DNA from 2 places in the Sinorhizobium sojae CCBAU 05684 genome. Region 1 is predicted to be linked to the other one. Evidence: riboswitches for the same ligand, from Rfam matches in the RefSeq annotation. Region 1 holds a riboswitch; the other holds the start of a gene.
The links. A riboswitch is a leader RNA that binds a small molecule or an ion and turns the genes downstream of it on or off. The one in region 1 is predicted to bind thiamine pyrophosphate.

Region 1 (7,713 bases):
CGGCGTAGACGCTCTGAAGGGCGATGCGGTGCGAGCGTCGGGCAATCCGGATTGCGCTGACGAGGCGGTCGAGTCTGTCCACGAGAATGACAACGTCGGCCGCTTCGGAGGACGCGGCGGCGCCGCGTGCGCTCATCGCCACCCCGATATCCGCGGCGGCGAGTGCCGGCGCGTCGTTCACACCGTCGCCCACCATCATGACCGGCCTACCCGCGGCCTTCTCGGCCTCGACGATCCGGGTCTTGTCCTCCGGGGTCAACTCGGCCATCACACTGTCGACGTCGAGGAACGATGCGAGGTTCTCGGCCATTTCCGCGCGATCGCCGGTAGCGAGCACGATACGCCGGACCCCAGCTTCACGCAGTTGCCGAAGCACTGAGCTCGCCTCGGGCCTGACCTCGTCCGCCAGCAGGAACGCGCCTGCCAAGGTCCTGTCCAAGGCGACGAGAACGGCGACGAAACCGTCTCTCGCGATCCATTCGTGGACCTCTCGAGAAAAGACGCTCGGCTCGATATGCGCGCTCACGAAGTCTCTGCCTCCCACGGCGATCTCGTGGCCCTCTACGCAGCCGGCCACTCCGGCTCCCGACATTTCGCGCGATGCGGATGGAGTGGACAGTTCAAGTCCGCGTTCGCGCGCCGCCGCCACGAGCGCGCGGGCAATGACATGGTGAGAGCCCTGGTCCAGCGACGCTGCAAGGCGCAGCACCTCCATCGCATCGAGGTCGCTGCGGCACCGGGCATCGATGAGCGCCGCCCGGCCGTCGGTAATCGTGCCCGTCTTGTCCAGGAGCACCGTTTTCGTGTTGGCAAGCATCTCCAGGGCACCACCGCCCTTCACGAGCACGCCTTTGCCGGCGCAGCGCGATACGCCCGCGATGATCGCCACAGGAACGGCAAGGATCAATGGGCAGGGCGTGGCGACAACGAGGACGGCGAGCGCCCGGACCGCTTCCCCCGATATTGCCCAGGCCCCGCCGGCAAGCAGCAGCGTGATGGCCAGAAAAACGAGCGCGTAGCGATCCGCGAGGCGCGCCATCGGTGCCTTGGCGACCCTTGCCGCCTCGACCAGTCGCGCAATCCCGGCATAGGTGCTCTCGGCTGCCGAGCGGGATGCAGTCATTTGGAAGGCGTCGCCGGCATTCACCGTGCCGCTCAGGACCGGTTCACCGGACCGCCGGCGGACTGGCAGAGCCTCTCCAGTCAGCGCCGACTCGTCGATGACGGCGACATTGCCGCCCTCCACATTTCCGTCCACCGCCACCACTTCTCCCGCACGCACCAGGATGCGGTTGCCGGCTGTCAGCTCGCCGACCGGTACCTCCTCCCATTGCCCTTCCGCATAGCGCATGGCGGTGCGCGGCGCCCGATCGAGCAGCGCCGTCAGTTCGCGCCGCGCCCGCCGCTGCGCAAAGTCCTCCAATGCTTGCCCGCCCGTGAACATTAGCGCGACGATGCTACCGGTCAGGTATTCTCCAAGGAGAAGCGCGCCGGCCATCGCAAGTGCGGCGATGATGTCGAGGCCGAATTCCCTCTTCCCGAGGCTGATCGCGATGTCGGCGATCAGACTCGCCAGCACAACTGCCGTGCCCGCAGCCCAAGCGGCTGCGCTGATATCGGGCCGGTCGGCGAGCCAGGCGGTGCCGCCCGTCAGCAGGGCCAAAGTGATCAGCGCAAGGAGAAGGCGCTTGCCCAATCCCTCTCCCTGCGAAATCAGCTTGGAAAAACGATTCAGCCTCAAGTCTTCTCCTTTGCAGGGCAAGGATAAGCAAGCCGGCTCCCGGCGCCTTGACCCCGCGCAAGCGCTGTCTGAAACGACGCGGCAGTGCCCTTGCGTCGCACAACTCCAGTCAAATCGTCGTGAACCTTGCGCCCGCTACATGACTTCGCAACGCTTTGGCTCTAGGTCCTAGCAATGATCAGGTACGTGGCCATCATTCTATCGCTCCTGGCCTGTCTTTCGCCAGCGATCGCGCAGCAGACCGTGCCGGATCTGCTGAAGAGCCTCGCAGACCGAGACGATCTCAAGTCGCTGAAGACGGTCATCGTTGCTCAGGAGGGCGAAGTGGTCGCGGAAGAGGGCTACCGTGGCCATCGACCATCGCAACCGACCAATATCAAGTCGGCGTCGAAATCGATCGTCTCGGCGCTCGTCGGCATCGCGATCGACAAAGGTCTTCTCACGGGACCCGAGCAGAAGATCGCACCGATCCTCAAGTCCGACCTGCCTTCCCCCGCGGACCCGCGCATCAGCGACATCACGATCGGCAACCTGTTGTCGATGCAGGCGGGATTGGGTCGTCTGTCCGGCCCGAACTACGGTCGCTGGGTCTCAAGCCGCAATTGGGTTCGTTTCGCGCTTGCGCGGCCCTTCGACGCCGAGCCGGGAGGGCGCATGCTCTATTCGACCGCGTCGACGCACCTCCTGTCGGCGATCCTCACGAAGGTCGGCGGCAAGTCGACCCTGACCCTTGCGCGCGAATGGCTGGGTCCGGTCGACGGGTTTCGCATCGATGCCTGGTCGCGCGATCCGCAGGGGATCTATCTCGGCGGAAACGAGATGGCCATGACCGCCCGTTCTCTGCTTGCCTTCGGCGAGCTATACCGCAATCGCGGCCGGACAGCTGATGGGCGCCAGATCATTCCGGACGAGTGGATCGATCTCTCCTGGCAGGAGCACACGAATTCGCGCTTTTCCGGCGATGCCTATGGCTACGGCTGGTTCAACCGGCAGATCGGCGGCGAAGACGTGCATTTCGCCTGGGGCTACGGCGGCCAGATGCTTTATATCGTGCCGGCCTTAAAGCTGACCGTGGTGATGACCTCTGAACAGGATGGCCCTTCCGCCCGTACCGGCTACCGGGATGCGCTGCACGGCGTCCTCGCGAATATCATCGATACACTGAAGGCCGACTGATGAAATCCTCCGCCCTCGTGAACCGCAGGAACGCACGACACTGCAGGAAAAAGACCGCCACGAAACGCGTGGTTTCGTGGCGACCGATGATGCCGGTGCCCGCTCCCGGCTATGCAGTCGGCTGCTTGGTCTTCCTGAGATAGGGAAGAACGGTCTCGAAGGAGCCGAAGCGCTGGACGGCATCCTCATTGGACACGGCAGCCGTGATGATGACATCCTCGCCCTGTTTCCAGTTGGCAGGCGTTGCCACCTGATGCTTGGTGGTGAGCTGGATCGAATCGATCGCCCGCAGGATCTCATCGAAATTGCGGCCGGTGGTCATCGGATAGCTCAACATCAGTTTGATCTTCTTGTCGGGACCAATGACGTAGACCGAACGCACGGTCGCATTGTCGGCCGGCGTGCGGCCCTCGGAGGTGTCTCCGGCGTCAGCGGGCAGCATGTCGTAAAGCTTGGCGACCTTGAGTTCACGGTCGCCGATCAGCGGATATTCGACGTCAAAGCCCGTCGCGAGCTTGATGTCGCTCTTCCACTTGGCATGGCTCTCGACCGGATCGACGGAGATGCCGATGATCTTGACCCCGCGTTTGCGGAATTCGCTTTCGACTCCCGCCATGGCGCCGAGTTCGGTGGTGCATACGGGCGTAAAATTCTTCGGGTGGGAGAAGAGGACCGCCCATCCGTCGCCGATCCATTCGTGGAAATTGATCGTGCCGTGCGTTGTCTCGGCTGTGAAATCGGGGGCAGTGTCGTTGATGCGCAGGGCCATGATGTGCTCCTTTCCTGTCGGAGGAATTGCGCAAGGATAGCGCAAACAGCAGAGTTTTCGAGCGCGAAACGCGTCGTCGCACTCAACAATGAGAGAGATCGTCCATCTACGCGTCAGTCAGCGGGTATGCCAGGAGCCGCGCCGCATCGCGTTGACACCCCCACGCCACTGACGCATAGAATACCGCCATTCCGAGGGGTGCGCCGGGCGGCGCTGAGACGGTGGTGAGCCGGACCCTTGAACCTGATCCGGGTCATGCCGGCGTAGGAACGGAATGGGTCGCCCGCCGGCAAGCCAGCCCACTTCTTCGTCCGCCCGGATCTCCGTGATGTCAGTCGGGGGATCGATCGATGACGCCTCTTTGCCCCAATGCACCGGTGGCGCTTACCATAGCCGGATCGGATTCGGGCGGCGGCGCCGGCATTCAGGCCGATCTGAAGACCTTCTCGGCGCTCGGGGTTTATGGGGCAAGCGTCGTTACGGCCGTCACCGCCCAGAACACAATGGGGGTTGCCGCGGTGGAGGACGTCTCGGCCGGCATGGTCGCGGCGCAGATGGAGGCGGTCTTTTCGGACCTCGACGTGAAGGCGGTGAAGATCGGCATGGTGTCGCGCCGGGAGACGATTGCCGTCATCGCCGATGGTCTGCGCCGCTTCAAAAGGCTTGCGGTCGTCGATCCGGTCATGATTGCGACGTCCGGCGACCGTCTGTTGCAATCGGATGCGATTGCCGTTCTCATCGATGAACTGCTGCCTTTGGCACTCGTCGCAACTCCCAACCTGCCTGAAGCGGCACTTCTGACAGGGCGTCCCATCGCCGAGAACGAAGCGGAGATGGCGCGCCAGGCCGAAGCGCTCATGAAGACCGGGGCCCGTTCCGTGCTGGTCAAAGGTGGACACCTGGCGGGTGGCGAGGCCACGGACTTTTTCTTCGACGGCCAAAAGCTGCTGCGTCTCCCGGCGGCGCGCATTGAGACGCATAACGATCATGGTACCGGCTGCACGCTTTCGGCCGCGATCGCCGCAGGCCTGGCATCGGGACAACCGCTCGCCGAAGCGGTCCGCGCAGCCAAGCACTATCTGCATGGCGCGATTTCCGCCGCCCATGGCCTGAAGATAGGGCATGGGCGGGGACCCGTGCATCATTTCCATCACTGGTGGAACTCTTGACGCTGGCATTTGCCCAAAAATCGAAGCCGATTTTCGGAATGCTCATGCGCAGATTCAAAGAGATACGGCGACCTTTGCGTGTGTGAAAAGACGCGCGGCGCTGTAATTGGAGGAATTGGCGGCCCCATGCCCTGCTATTGCCACGGTTGAGCTGGAAAAGGCTATCCTCTATGGTTAACGAAAGACAGCGGGGTCTGGCGATATGCACTTTCTTGCTCGTCGACTGGAGGCTTTCAATCGTGACGAACTGCCGGACTGGCGGCAGTCGCCCAGCCTATTGCGGCATGCGCTTCTATTCGTGCCCCGGCTTATCGAGTATTGCCTGTTTTACCTTGTGGCGTTCGGCGCCCTGGTGGCGGCGATCGTCTTCATGGTTGCGGCCTGGATCGTCGGCCTCGACCGCAAATCCAACCAATTGTGATCACGTGGTGCCCGCCGACCTGAGATCCCGCACGGCAAAGTCCGGGCCTGGACCTGTGTCGGCTGCGTGAGCACCCGGAGGCAAATCTGACTCAATCGCTTGAAGCGAAGAGAGGCGGCGATGTCGCCGCCATTATGCATCCTGCTTCCCTCGGAACAGACTTGAAGCCAAGGCTGCAGAAGGATGCCTGATTCAGGCGGCCGTGTAGCGCACCTCGGGTACATCCTGTTCGATATAGTATTTTCCGTAACGATGCCGGTATTTCTCTGCACCGTCGAAGTCGCTGTACTTCTGCAGTTCCTTCATATCGGTCTTATTGAGAATGACGCCGAGAACCTTGGCATCGATCTGCGGCTCGGAATTGAGGAGATCGCGCACGAGCCGGGTCGGTGTGCTGCCCCATTCGACGACGAAGAGAACGCCGTCGGCGAGCGGCGCGAAGGCCTTTGCGTCGACGACAGGGGCGAGTGCTGCGAGGTCGACCACGACATAGTCGAAGGAGTTGCGGGCGTTCTCGATCAGTCCGGCCATGGCTGGCGATGCCAGCAACTCATTACTCTGATGCCGCTTCTCATACGATTTGCCGCCGCCTGCGGGCAGGATTGCGAGTTTGGAGCGCTGATCCACTTTGATACCTGCGGGCCAAGTGGCCTCTCCAGTCAGCACCTCGACCAGCCCGCTGCGCGGCGGAGGCGTGATCAACTCGGCCAGGCCGGGTTTGCGGATATCGGCGTCGATCAGCAAGGTTCTCTTGCCGCTGGCCGCGAGAAGCGCTGCGAAATTTGCCGCGACGACCGATTTGCCCTCGTCAGGCAACGCGGAAGCGATTGCGATCACACGGCTCTCGTTTCCTGGCAACATATGGTCGCAGGCGAGCTTCGCATTCCGGAAGGTTTCGGCGAATGCCGAGCGCGGCGCGTCGACGACGAGGCGCGAGAGGCGTTGGAACGGCACCGAGGCCGCTTCGGAATCATGCGGATATCGGTCGGACCCGAAGCGGGCCCGCACGAGTTCCGCGGTCTTTTTGGGCCGGGATCCGACCAGGGGCAGGTAGCCGAGCGATCGGTGGCCGAGGGCCGAGCGTATGTCGCCTTCCAGGCGGAACGTCCGTTCGCGGAATTCGAGAAACGCCGCATAGGCGCCGCCGACCAGAAGCCCGAGTACGGCCGAAAGCGCAAGTGTCATCGTCTTCTTCGGGCTAGAGGGCGCAACCGGAACACCGGCTTCGGAAATGACGCGTGCTTTGGCGATCGGGAAGGAGCGCTGCTGCGCCGCCTGCTCGTAGCGCCCAAGGTAGGATTCATAAAGCGACCTCAGCGCCGCAGCCTTCTGTTCCAGGGCACGCAATTGCACCAGGGATTGGCTGGCGTCGGAATTCTTGCCGGCAATACCTTCGATGCTCTCGCGCAGCGATGCCTCGCGCGAGCGGGCGACTTCATATTCGTTCCGATAGCTGGCTGTCAGCTGCTGCAGTTCCTGGTATATTTGCCGGGCGATGTCCTCGCGCTCCCCGCGCAGGGAGACGGCCTGGGGATGGTCCTCCCCGAAATTCTCCGAGACTTCGCGTTCGCGCTTGCCAATGGTGAGGTACCGGGTGCGGAGCTCCCTTATCACGGAATTGTCGCCCTCCTTGGAGGAGACAGTGGCGTTCTTGACCGCGCCCTCCGGTCCCTGGTCGACTATCGATTTGTACTGATTATAGCGTGCTGAGGCGCTCGCCGAGTCCGCCTGTGCGACGATAAGCTGGCTGTTGAGATCCGCGAGCTGTTGCTCGGACATCAGCTCGCCACGGGCAGCCGTCAGCCCCTTTTCGCTGCGGAAACGTTCGACCTCGAGGGCCGCCGCCTGCGAACGCTGTCTCAGATCCTCGAGCCGCTCCTGCAGCCAGACCGAGGCCCGCTCCGTCGCTTCGAAATTGGCGTTCAACTGATCCGTGAGATAGGCGTCCGCATAGGCCCTGGTCACCGTCGCCGCCAGCCGTGGATCGCTGGAGCGATAAGCAAGGGCCACCACCGAGCTTCGTGACACGCGCTCGACATTCAGACCCTGCTGGAGGAGGGCGGCCGCCTTCAGCCGACGTCCGTTGCGCGCTGCTTCTTCCGATATAGCCGGTTCGCTCGAAAAGACCTGGGTTGCCGATTTCACCCATCCCTTGATGATTGCGACGAGCGAGCGCGGGGGATTGAGGATCGTTTCGTTCTCCGAAAGCTTCAGTGCGTCCACTACGCGTAGCGCCAGTTCGCCGGATTTCAGGATTTCGACGGCGCTCGCTATCTGATTGTCGAGCAACTGGCTGTTCGTGGGCGTTCTCTCCTCCTCAGCATATTTCGACAGGTTGTCGTCCAGGAGGATGCTCGTCATCGAAGTGTAGAGCGGAGTCGTAAACAGGAGATAGGCAACCCCGAGGACGACGAAAAGCACCACGAAGGCGGCCACC
Region 2 (7,713 bases), on a different replicon from region 1:
ACGGTGAAGCAGGCCATCAGCGCGAAACCAACCATCAGGAAGAAAATCGACTGCCAGCCGAAAAGGCCGAGCGCGATGCCGCCGAGCGTCGGCGAGACGGCGGGCCCGAGCGCGAGCATCATGCCGATCATGTTCATGATGCGCGCGGCCGTCGTGCCGGTGAACTGGTCGCGAACGATGGCGCGCGCCACCGTCATGCCGACCGATGCGCCGATTCCCTGGACCAGCCGGCCTGCAAGCAGCACCGCGACGGAAGGAGCAAAAGCCGCCATCACGCTGCCGGCGAGATAGATCGCCATGAAGATCAAGGTCGCCCGGCGCCGGCCGATGACGTCGGAAAGCGTGCCGGAAACCAGCTGGGCGAAGGCGAAGCCGCCGAAATAAAGCGATAGCGTCATCTTGATCGCCGCTTCGCTCGAGGCAAAGGCGCGCACCAGCTCCGGCATGGCCGGCGTGTAGAGCGCCATGGAAACGGGGCCCAGCGCCACGAGGAAGGCGCCGATGATGCTCGTGCGCCGCTCGCTCATCCGGAGCGTCATTCGGCCGCCCCCTTCTCCCTGCGGGCAAGGCAGGGATCGAGCCGGCGGAGATTGGCGCGCAGGATCTTCAGATTGGCGCGCAATAGCTCCCGCCCTTCGTCGCCGAGGCCCTCCGTATAGGCGTTCATCATCTCGTGCAGGCCTCCGGTCAATTCGGAAAGCAGCGGATCGGCGCTGTCGGTAACGACGACATTCTTGGCGCGCCGGTCCGCCGGGTCCGGCACGCGCGCGACGAACCCCATCGCTTCGAGGCGATCGAGATAGGCCGAGAGCGTCATCGGCTCGATTCCCATGCGGGTGGCGATTTCCGCTTGCTTGATGCCCTCGGTCGCCGCGACCTGGATCAAGGCCCGCGCCTCGCCCGGCGTGATGCCGAGCTCCATCGCATTGACCTTGCGGTCGAAGGCGCCGCGCAATAGCCGGGAGACATCGGTGAGCAGCATCCCGATCGCGTCGGAATCGAATTTTGTCGGCATAAGATCGCTCTCAATGAATTTAATAAGGTTTGCTTATCATATCCATTGAAGGCGCTCAATGCAGGATGGAAATACGCCGGGTAAACCCCTCCCCAATCCCTGCCCACAAGAGGAAGGGGCTTGACCTCAGCCCCCGAGTTCCTCGCGCAACATCTCGAGCTCGAGCCACTCTTCTTCCATGCGCGTGAGCCCCGCTTTCAGTTTCTCGAGCTCGGCGGCGAGCCTGGCAAAACCGTCTGGATCGCGGGAGAAGAGGTTGGGATCCTGCATCTTCTCTTCCCGCTTAGCGATCTCCGCTTCGGCCTTGGCGATCTCCTTCGGCAGATTCTCAAGCGCAAATTTCTGCTTGTAGGAAAGCTTGCCCTTCGCCTTCTGTGGCTCAGCGGTTTCGGCAGGCGCGTCGCCCGCCTTCGCCTTCTCGGCCTTCTCGGCCCGGCGCCTCTCATCGATGGCGCCCCGTCGCTGCGCCATCATGTCGGTATAGCCGCCGGCATATTCGATCCACCGGCCGTCGGGCGCCTCCGGATTGGCCGGCGCGATGGTGGAGGTCACCGTCCGGTCGAGGAAGTCGCGATCGTGGCTGACGAGGATCACCGTGCCGGCAAAGCCGGCGACGATCTCCTGCAACAGGTCGAGCGTCTCGATGTCGAGGTCGTTCGTCGGCTCGTCGAGGATCAGCAGGTTTATGGAGCGCGCCAGCATCCGGGCGAGCATCAGCCGCGCCCGCTCGCCCCCGGAAAGTTCGCGGATCGGTGTGCGCGCCTGCTCCGGCTGGAACAGGAACTCCTTCATATAGCCGGTGACGTGGCGTTGCTCGCCATTGACCAGCATCGTCTCGCCGCGTCCGTCGGTCAAGTAATGCGCCAGCGTATCGTCGAGCTTCAGTTCCTCGCGTTTCTGGTCGAGCGTGGCGATCTCGAGATTGGTGCCGAGCCTGACGCTTCCCGAATCCGGTTCGAGCTGGCCTGTCAAAAGCTTGAGCAGCGTCGTCTTGCCGGCGCCGTTCGGTCCGACGAGGCCGATCCGGTCGCCGCGGTGGACGCGGATCGAGAAGGGCGCGACGATGGTGCGATCGCCATAGGCCTTGGTGATCTTCTCCGCCTCGATGACGAGTTTGCCCGACTCCCTGGCATCGGCAACGCTCGCCTGGATCGTGCCCTGCGGCCCCTTATGGCCGCGATAGCGGGCGCGCATGTCCTGTAGCTCTCCGAGCCGGCGCATATTGCGTTTGCGCCGAGCGGTGACGCCATAGCGCAGCCAGTGCTCTTCCCGTTCGATCGCCTTGCCGAGCTTGTGCTGCTCCAGTTCCTCCGCCTCCAGCACCTCGTCGCGCCAGCCTTCGAAATGGGCAAAGCCGCGATCGAGCCGGCGCGACTGGCCGCGGTCGAGCCAGACGGTCGCCGTCGAGACCTTTTCGAGGAAACGCCGGTCGTGGGAAATCAGCACCAGCGCCGAACGGCTGCGCACGAGCTCGTCTTCCAGCCATTCGATCGTCGGCAGGTCGAGATGGTTAGTCGGCTCGTCAAGAAGCAGAATGTCCGGTTCCGGCGCCATGACGCGCGCCAGCGCGGCGCGGCGCGCCTCACCGCCGGAAAGCCGTCTTGGATCTTCCTCCCCCGTCAATCCAAGATGCTGCAACAGATAGCTGACGCGATAGGGATCGTCGCCCGGGCCAAGCCCGGCCTCAGCATAGGCCTGCACGCTATCGAAGCCCTCGAAGTCCGGTGCCTGGTGCAGGTAACGGACCGTCGCCGAGGGATGGCGGAAGACCTCGCCGGATTGCGGCTCGGCGAGACCGGCCGCGATCTTCATCAGCGTCGACTTGCCGGAACCATTGCGGCCGACGAGGCAGATGCGGTCGCCGGGCTCCACCTGCAGACCGGCGCCGGCGAGAAGCGGCGTACCGCCGAAAGTGAGGAAGATATCGTCGAGTTTCAGGATTGGGGGCGCCAAGGCGTCAGGCTCCGGAAAGGTCATAAGGCCGGGCAAGTACGACCGCCCGGCCGGATTTCAGGGAAAAGCGAACGGGGCCTTCCGCCACATTGGAAATCGTCCGAGACGATCCGAAGGGAAGATGGAAACCGTCGAGGGGATAACGCGCGTTCTCGATGGTGAGGCCGGACAGCTCGGTGAAGCCGAGGATCGAGAACAGGCTGCCCTTGGGCAGATCGATCTCGCGCGAGCCCGGCCTCAGCGGATAGGCCTCTTCCTCGCCGGAGGTCATGAAGACCGCCAGCCCCTGTTCCGCGAGCGCGGCAAGCCGCAACAGATGCAGGAAGGCATGGTCGCTGCGGGTGCCGCCGAGCGCACCGGCAAAGATCAGCGATGTCGCGCCGCGCGAAAGCGCCGCCTCGACGGCGATTTCGCCATCGGTGGCGTTCTTCTCCGCCGGGTATTTTTCGCGCTGCACCTCGGCGAATTCCAGGAAGAGCGACTCGTCCGTCGAATCGAAGTCGCCCACCCAGAGATCCGGCACGACGCCAAGCGTTCTCGCATGGCGCATGCCGCCGTCGGCGGCGATAAACCGGCTGCCCGCCAGTTGCGCCGCCAGCCGCTTCGTCAACGTAAGCGGGCCGCCGAGAAGAATGGTGAAGGGTGATTGGCTCATGGCAGAAGCCCATAGCGCAAAGCGGCTCTGAAGGGAAAGGCCCGGCACCGCCGTTTGCGTCCATTTGCTTCGCCAACGTCACTCGCGCGGCTCGGGTTCCGGGCCATTGTCTGGCCCAAGCAGGTCCGCATGGATCCCGGGTGTCCGGCTATTTCCACCGCACCGACGGCGCACGCGTAGAATTCGGTCGGACCGGACCCGTCGATCATCGCGTAGGCATAGCCGCGCGCATCGCCGTCAGGCTTTCAAGAAGCAGCGCCTGGCCTATGCCCCGGCCGCGAGACGGACGAGCATGTCTGGTATCAACCTGTACCCCGCACCTTGTGACCGGCCGTGTTGAACAAAGTTCCCCGAGACGTGTTGAGCTTGTGAGGCTTCCGGCATCCTTCGTGGCGCAGACGGCTTGCGCGGCAAATCCCCCCAAAACTCCGCTTGCCTTGGCTGCCGCCGGAAGCTAAATCTGGACTGCTCTAACGGGGTGCCATCCGCCGGCTTTCGGACGATGGCTGAGAGGCGTCGCGCCAACCCGCGGAACCTGATCCGGATCATACCGGCGGAGGGATTAGAAGCGATCGGACCGACGCCCTTTTCCCGTGCAGCAAGAACAACAGGGAAGAGGTGCCCACATGCCCAGTTCATTCCATAGCAAGATATTCAACCGGCTTGCGATCGCCGCCTTTGTCCTCGCCGCCTCTTCCGCGAACACCCTTGCGGCGGAAAAGACGCTGACGATCTACACCTATGAGAGCTTCGTCAGCGAATGGGGTCCGGGCGCCAAGGTCGCCGAGGCTTTCGAGAAGACCTGCGGCTGCAAGGTCGACTATGTGGGCGTCGCCGATGGCGTCGAATTGCTGACGCGGCTGAAGCTCGAAGGCGAAGCCACGAAGGCCGACATCGTCCTCGGCCTCGACACCAACCTCATCGCGGAGGCCAAGGCCACCGGCTTCTTCGTGCCGCACGGCCTCGAAACCAAGGGGCTCCAGGTGCCCGGCGGCTTTACCGACGACGTATTCATTCCCTATGACTACGGCCACTTCGCCGTGGTCTATGACACGGAAGTGCTGAAGGAGCCGCCGAAGAGCCTGAAGGAACTGGTCGAAGGCGATCCGTCTCAGAAAATCGTCATCGAGGATCCGCGCACCTCGACGCCCGGCCTCGGCCTGCTGCTCTGGATCAAGTCGGTCTATGGCGACGAGGCGGGCGAAGCCTGGGCGAAGCTCAAGGATCGGGTGCTGACGGTCACCCCCGGCTGGTCGGAAGCCTACGGGCTCTTCACCAAGGGCGAGGCGCCGATGGTGCTTTCCTATACCACCTCGCCCGCCTATCACATGGTCGCCGAAGACACCGAACGCTATCAGGCGGCACCGTTCGCCGAGGGCCATTACATCCAGATCGAAGTGGCCGGCATGACGACGAATGCGGAGGATCCGGAACTTGCCCGGCAGTTTCTCGACTTCATGACCGGGCCTGAATTCCAGTCGATCATCCCGACGACCAACTGGATGATGCCGGTCGGCGAAACCAAGGAGCCCCTGCCCGACGCCTTCGGCAGGCTCGTCCAGCCGGAAAAGACCTTTCTGATGTCGCCGCAGGAAGTCGCCGACAACCGCAAGGCCTGGATCGACGAGTGGCTGGCGGCGATGAGCGAGAACTGAGGCTTGTTTGCCAGCGAGAACCGGATGACGATTGCCGCCGGAGGCTTGAGCCTCGGCGGCATTCTGCTTTTCGTCGGCCTTGCCGCGGCGGCTCTGCTCGCACGAGGCGACGCCGGTGGCGGCGGCGACCTTTTCGACGCCTATGTCTGGCGCGTCACCCGGTTCACATTGCTGCAGGCAAGCCTCTCGACCGGACTGTCGATCCTTTTTGCCATACCCGTTGCCCGCGCGCTTGCCCGCCAGGCCACCTTTCCCGGCCGCATCTGGCTGCTGCGTCTGATGGCGCTGCCGCTCGGGCTGCCCGCCCTCGTCGCCGCGCTCGGCCTGATCGAGGTCTGGGGCCGTCAAGGTCTTCTCAACAGGGCCCTGACGACCACCGGCATCGTCGAACCGATCAGCATCTACGGCCTTTTTGGCATCCTGCTGGCGCATGTCTTCTTCAACATGCCGCTGGCCGTGCGGCTGATGCTCGCCGGCCTCGAGCGCATACCGGGCGAATACTGGCGCACGTCCGCCAATCTCGGCATGGGTTCGCTCGCGATCTTCCGCTTCATTGAGTGGCCGGCGATCCGCGGACTGCTGCCGGGCATTGCCGGCCTTATATTTATGCTCTGCGCCACCAGCTTCACGCTCGTGCTGACGCTTGGCGGCGGCCCCGCCGCAACCACCATCGAAGTGGCGATCTACCAGGCGCTGCGCTTCGATTTCGATCCGCCCCGCGCGATCGCGCTTTCCAGCCTCCAGGTCATGCTGACCGGCCTCCTGCTTCTCCTTCTCAAATTCGTGGCGCCGCCGCCAGAGGAGGGCGAAACCAGCGGCAAGGCGATCCGCCGCTTCGATGGCCGCGCTGGAATTGCGCGCCTTGTCGATCGGATCTGGCTGGCCCTTGCGCTGATGTTCGTCGGCCTGCCCTTCGCCGCCATCGCGATCTCCGGCATGCAGGCGGATCTACGCCGCCTGCTTTCCGAACCGGCCTTCCACCAGGCACTGCTGACGAGCGCGGCGATCGCCCTGCCTTCGGCCACGATCTCCGTCGCAATCGTTGCCCTGATGATCCGCGCCCAGCGCCTGGTCGTTTCGCGGCGGCGCCACGGCGTGCCGGCGCGGTTCTTTGCCGGCACGATCGGCGCAAGCATGTCGTTCATTCTGCTCGTTCCGCCGATCGTGCTCGGCGCCGGATGGTTCCTGCTGCTGCGCCCCTTCGGTGACGTCGCCCGCTTCGCTCCCCTGGTGGTCGTCGCCATCAATGCGCTGATGGCGCTGCCCTTCGTGCATCGGGTGCTCGCCCCGGCCATGGCCACCCATGCGGTGCGAACCGAGCGGCTTACCGCAAGCCTCGGCATAGGCGGCTTCCATCGCCTGCTATGGATCGATTGGCCACCACTGCGCAAGGCCTTCCTCACGGCCCTTTCGTTTGCGCTCGCCCTGTCGCTCGGCGATCTCGGTGCGATCGCGCTGTTCGGCTCGCAGGATCTCGCCACCCTGCCCTGGCTGCTCTATAGCCGCATGGGCAGCTACCGCACCGCCGACGCGGCGGGGCTCGCCCTTATGCTTGGAATCCTGTGCCTGATCTTCACCGTGCTCGGCACGGCGGGAGAAGACGGAACGCGAGGTCCGCGGACATGAATGCCGCAGCCGTTATCCTCAAGGACGTGAAAGTGCGTTTCGAAACAACGGTGCTCACGTTCAGCTGCACCGTTCCGGCCGGAGAGATCGTCGCCGTCGCGGGTGCCTCCGGTTCAGGAAAGTCGACGCTCCTCAACGTCGTCGCCGGCTTCGAGGAACCGGATGAAGGCGAGGTCCGCATCTTCGGCGACGACATGGCCGGGCACCTGCCGGCCGCCCGACCCGTATCGGTCATCTTTCAGGAAAACAACCTCTTCGCCCATCTCGATGTCGCCACCAATGTCGGCTTCGGCATAAGCCCGTCGCTCCGACTGCGCGCTGCCGATCGCAAGAGGATCGAGGAGGCCCTCGCCCGGGTCGGCCTTGCCGGCTTCGGCAAGAGATTGCCGCCGACGCTTTCCGGCGGCGAACGCCAGAGGGTGGCGCTTGCCCGCGCCCTGGTACGGCACCGGCCGCTTCTACTTCTCGACGAGCCTTTCGCTGCGCTCGATCCCGGCATGCGCGCTGAGATGCGCGACCTGCTTGCCGATCTCCATCGCGAGGAAAGCAACACCATCCTGATGGTCACCCATCATCCCGATGACGTGAGGCTCTTCTCCGACAGCGTGCTTTTCCTCGACAAGGGACGAATTGCCGCCCACGATCCGATCGACCGCTTTCTGGAGCGGCGGGACATCACGGCGATCAACCGGTTCCTCGGCCACGGAACAGAACGATGAAAAATTAACACGGCGGAATTTAATTCACCCTTCGCCACAATTTGACCGCCGGGCTGTGCGACGCGCGGAACACCCGGCCGGGTGTAAGCG

Region 2: linked by a shared signal. The riboswitch ahead of thiB (thiamine ABC transporter substrate binding subunit) and the one ahead of thiD (bifunctional hydroxymethylpyrimidine kinase/phosphomethylpyrimidine kinase) in region 1 are both predicted to bind thiamine pyrophosphate.

The regions. Positions count from the first base shown of each region.
Region 1 covers NZ_CP023068.1:732,404-740,116, forward strand. The annotation lists gene SJ05684_RS21040 (heavy metal translocating P-type ATPase) at 1-1,741, opposite strand, end outside; gene SJ05684_RS21045 (serine hydrolase domain-containing protein) at 1,916-2,917, shown strand; gene SJ05684_RS21050 (peroxiredoxin) at 3,027-3,686, opposite strand; TPP riboswitch at 3,871-3,973, shown strand; gene thiD (bifunctional hydroxymethylpyrimidine kinase/phosphomethylpyrimidine kinase) at 4,037-4,855, shown strand; gene SJ05684_RS21060 (hypothetical protein) at 5,058-5,276, shown strand; gene SJ05684_RS21065 (polysaccharide biosynthesis tyrosine autokinase) at 5,469-7,713, opposite strand, start outside.
Region 2 covers NZ_CP023067.1:3,182,743-3,190,455, forward strand. The annotation lists gene SJ05684_RS15525 (multidrug effflux MFS transporter) at 1-539, opposite strand, end outside; gene SJ05684_RS15530 (MarR family winged helix-turn-helix transcriptional regulator) at 536-1,015, opposite strand; gene SJ05684_RS15535 (ABC-F family ATP-binding cassette domain-containing protein) at 1,142-2,968, opposite strand; gene SJ05684_RS15540 (thiamine diphosphokinase) at 2,973-3,623, opposite strand; TPP riboswitch at 4,088-4,202, shown strand; gene thiB (thiamine ABC transporter substrate binding subunit) at 4,250-5,278, shown strand; gene thiP (thiamine/thiamine pyrophosphate ABC transporter permease ThiP) at 5,303-6,904, shown strand; gene thiQ (thiamine ABC transporter ATP-binding protein) at 6,901-7,623, shown strand.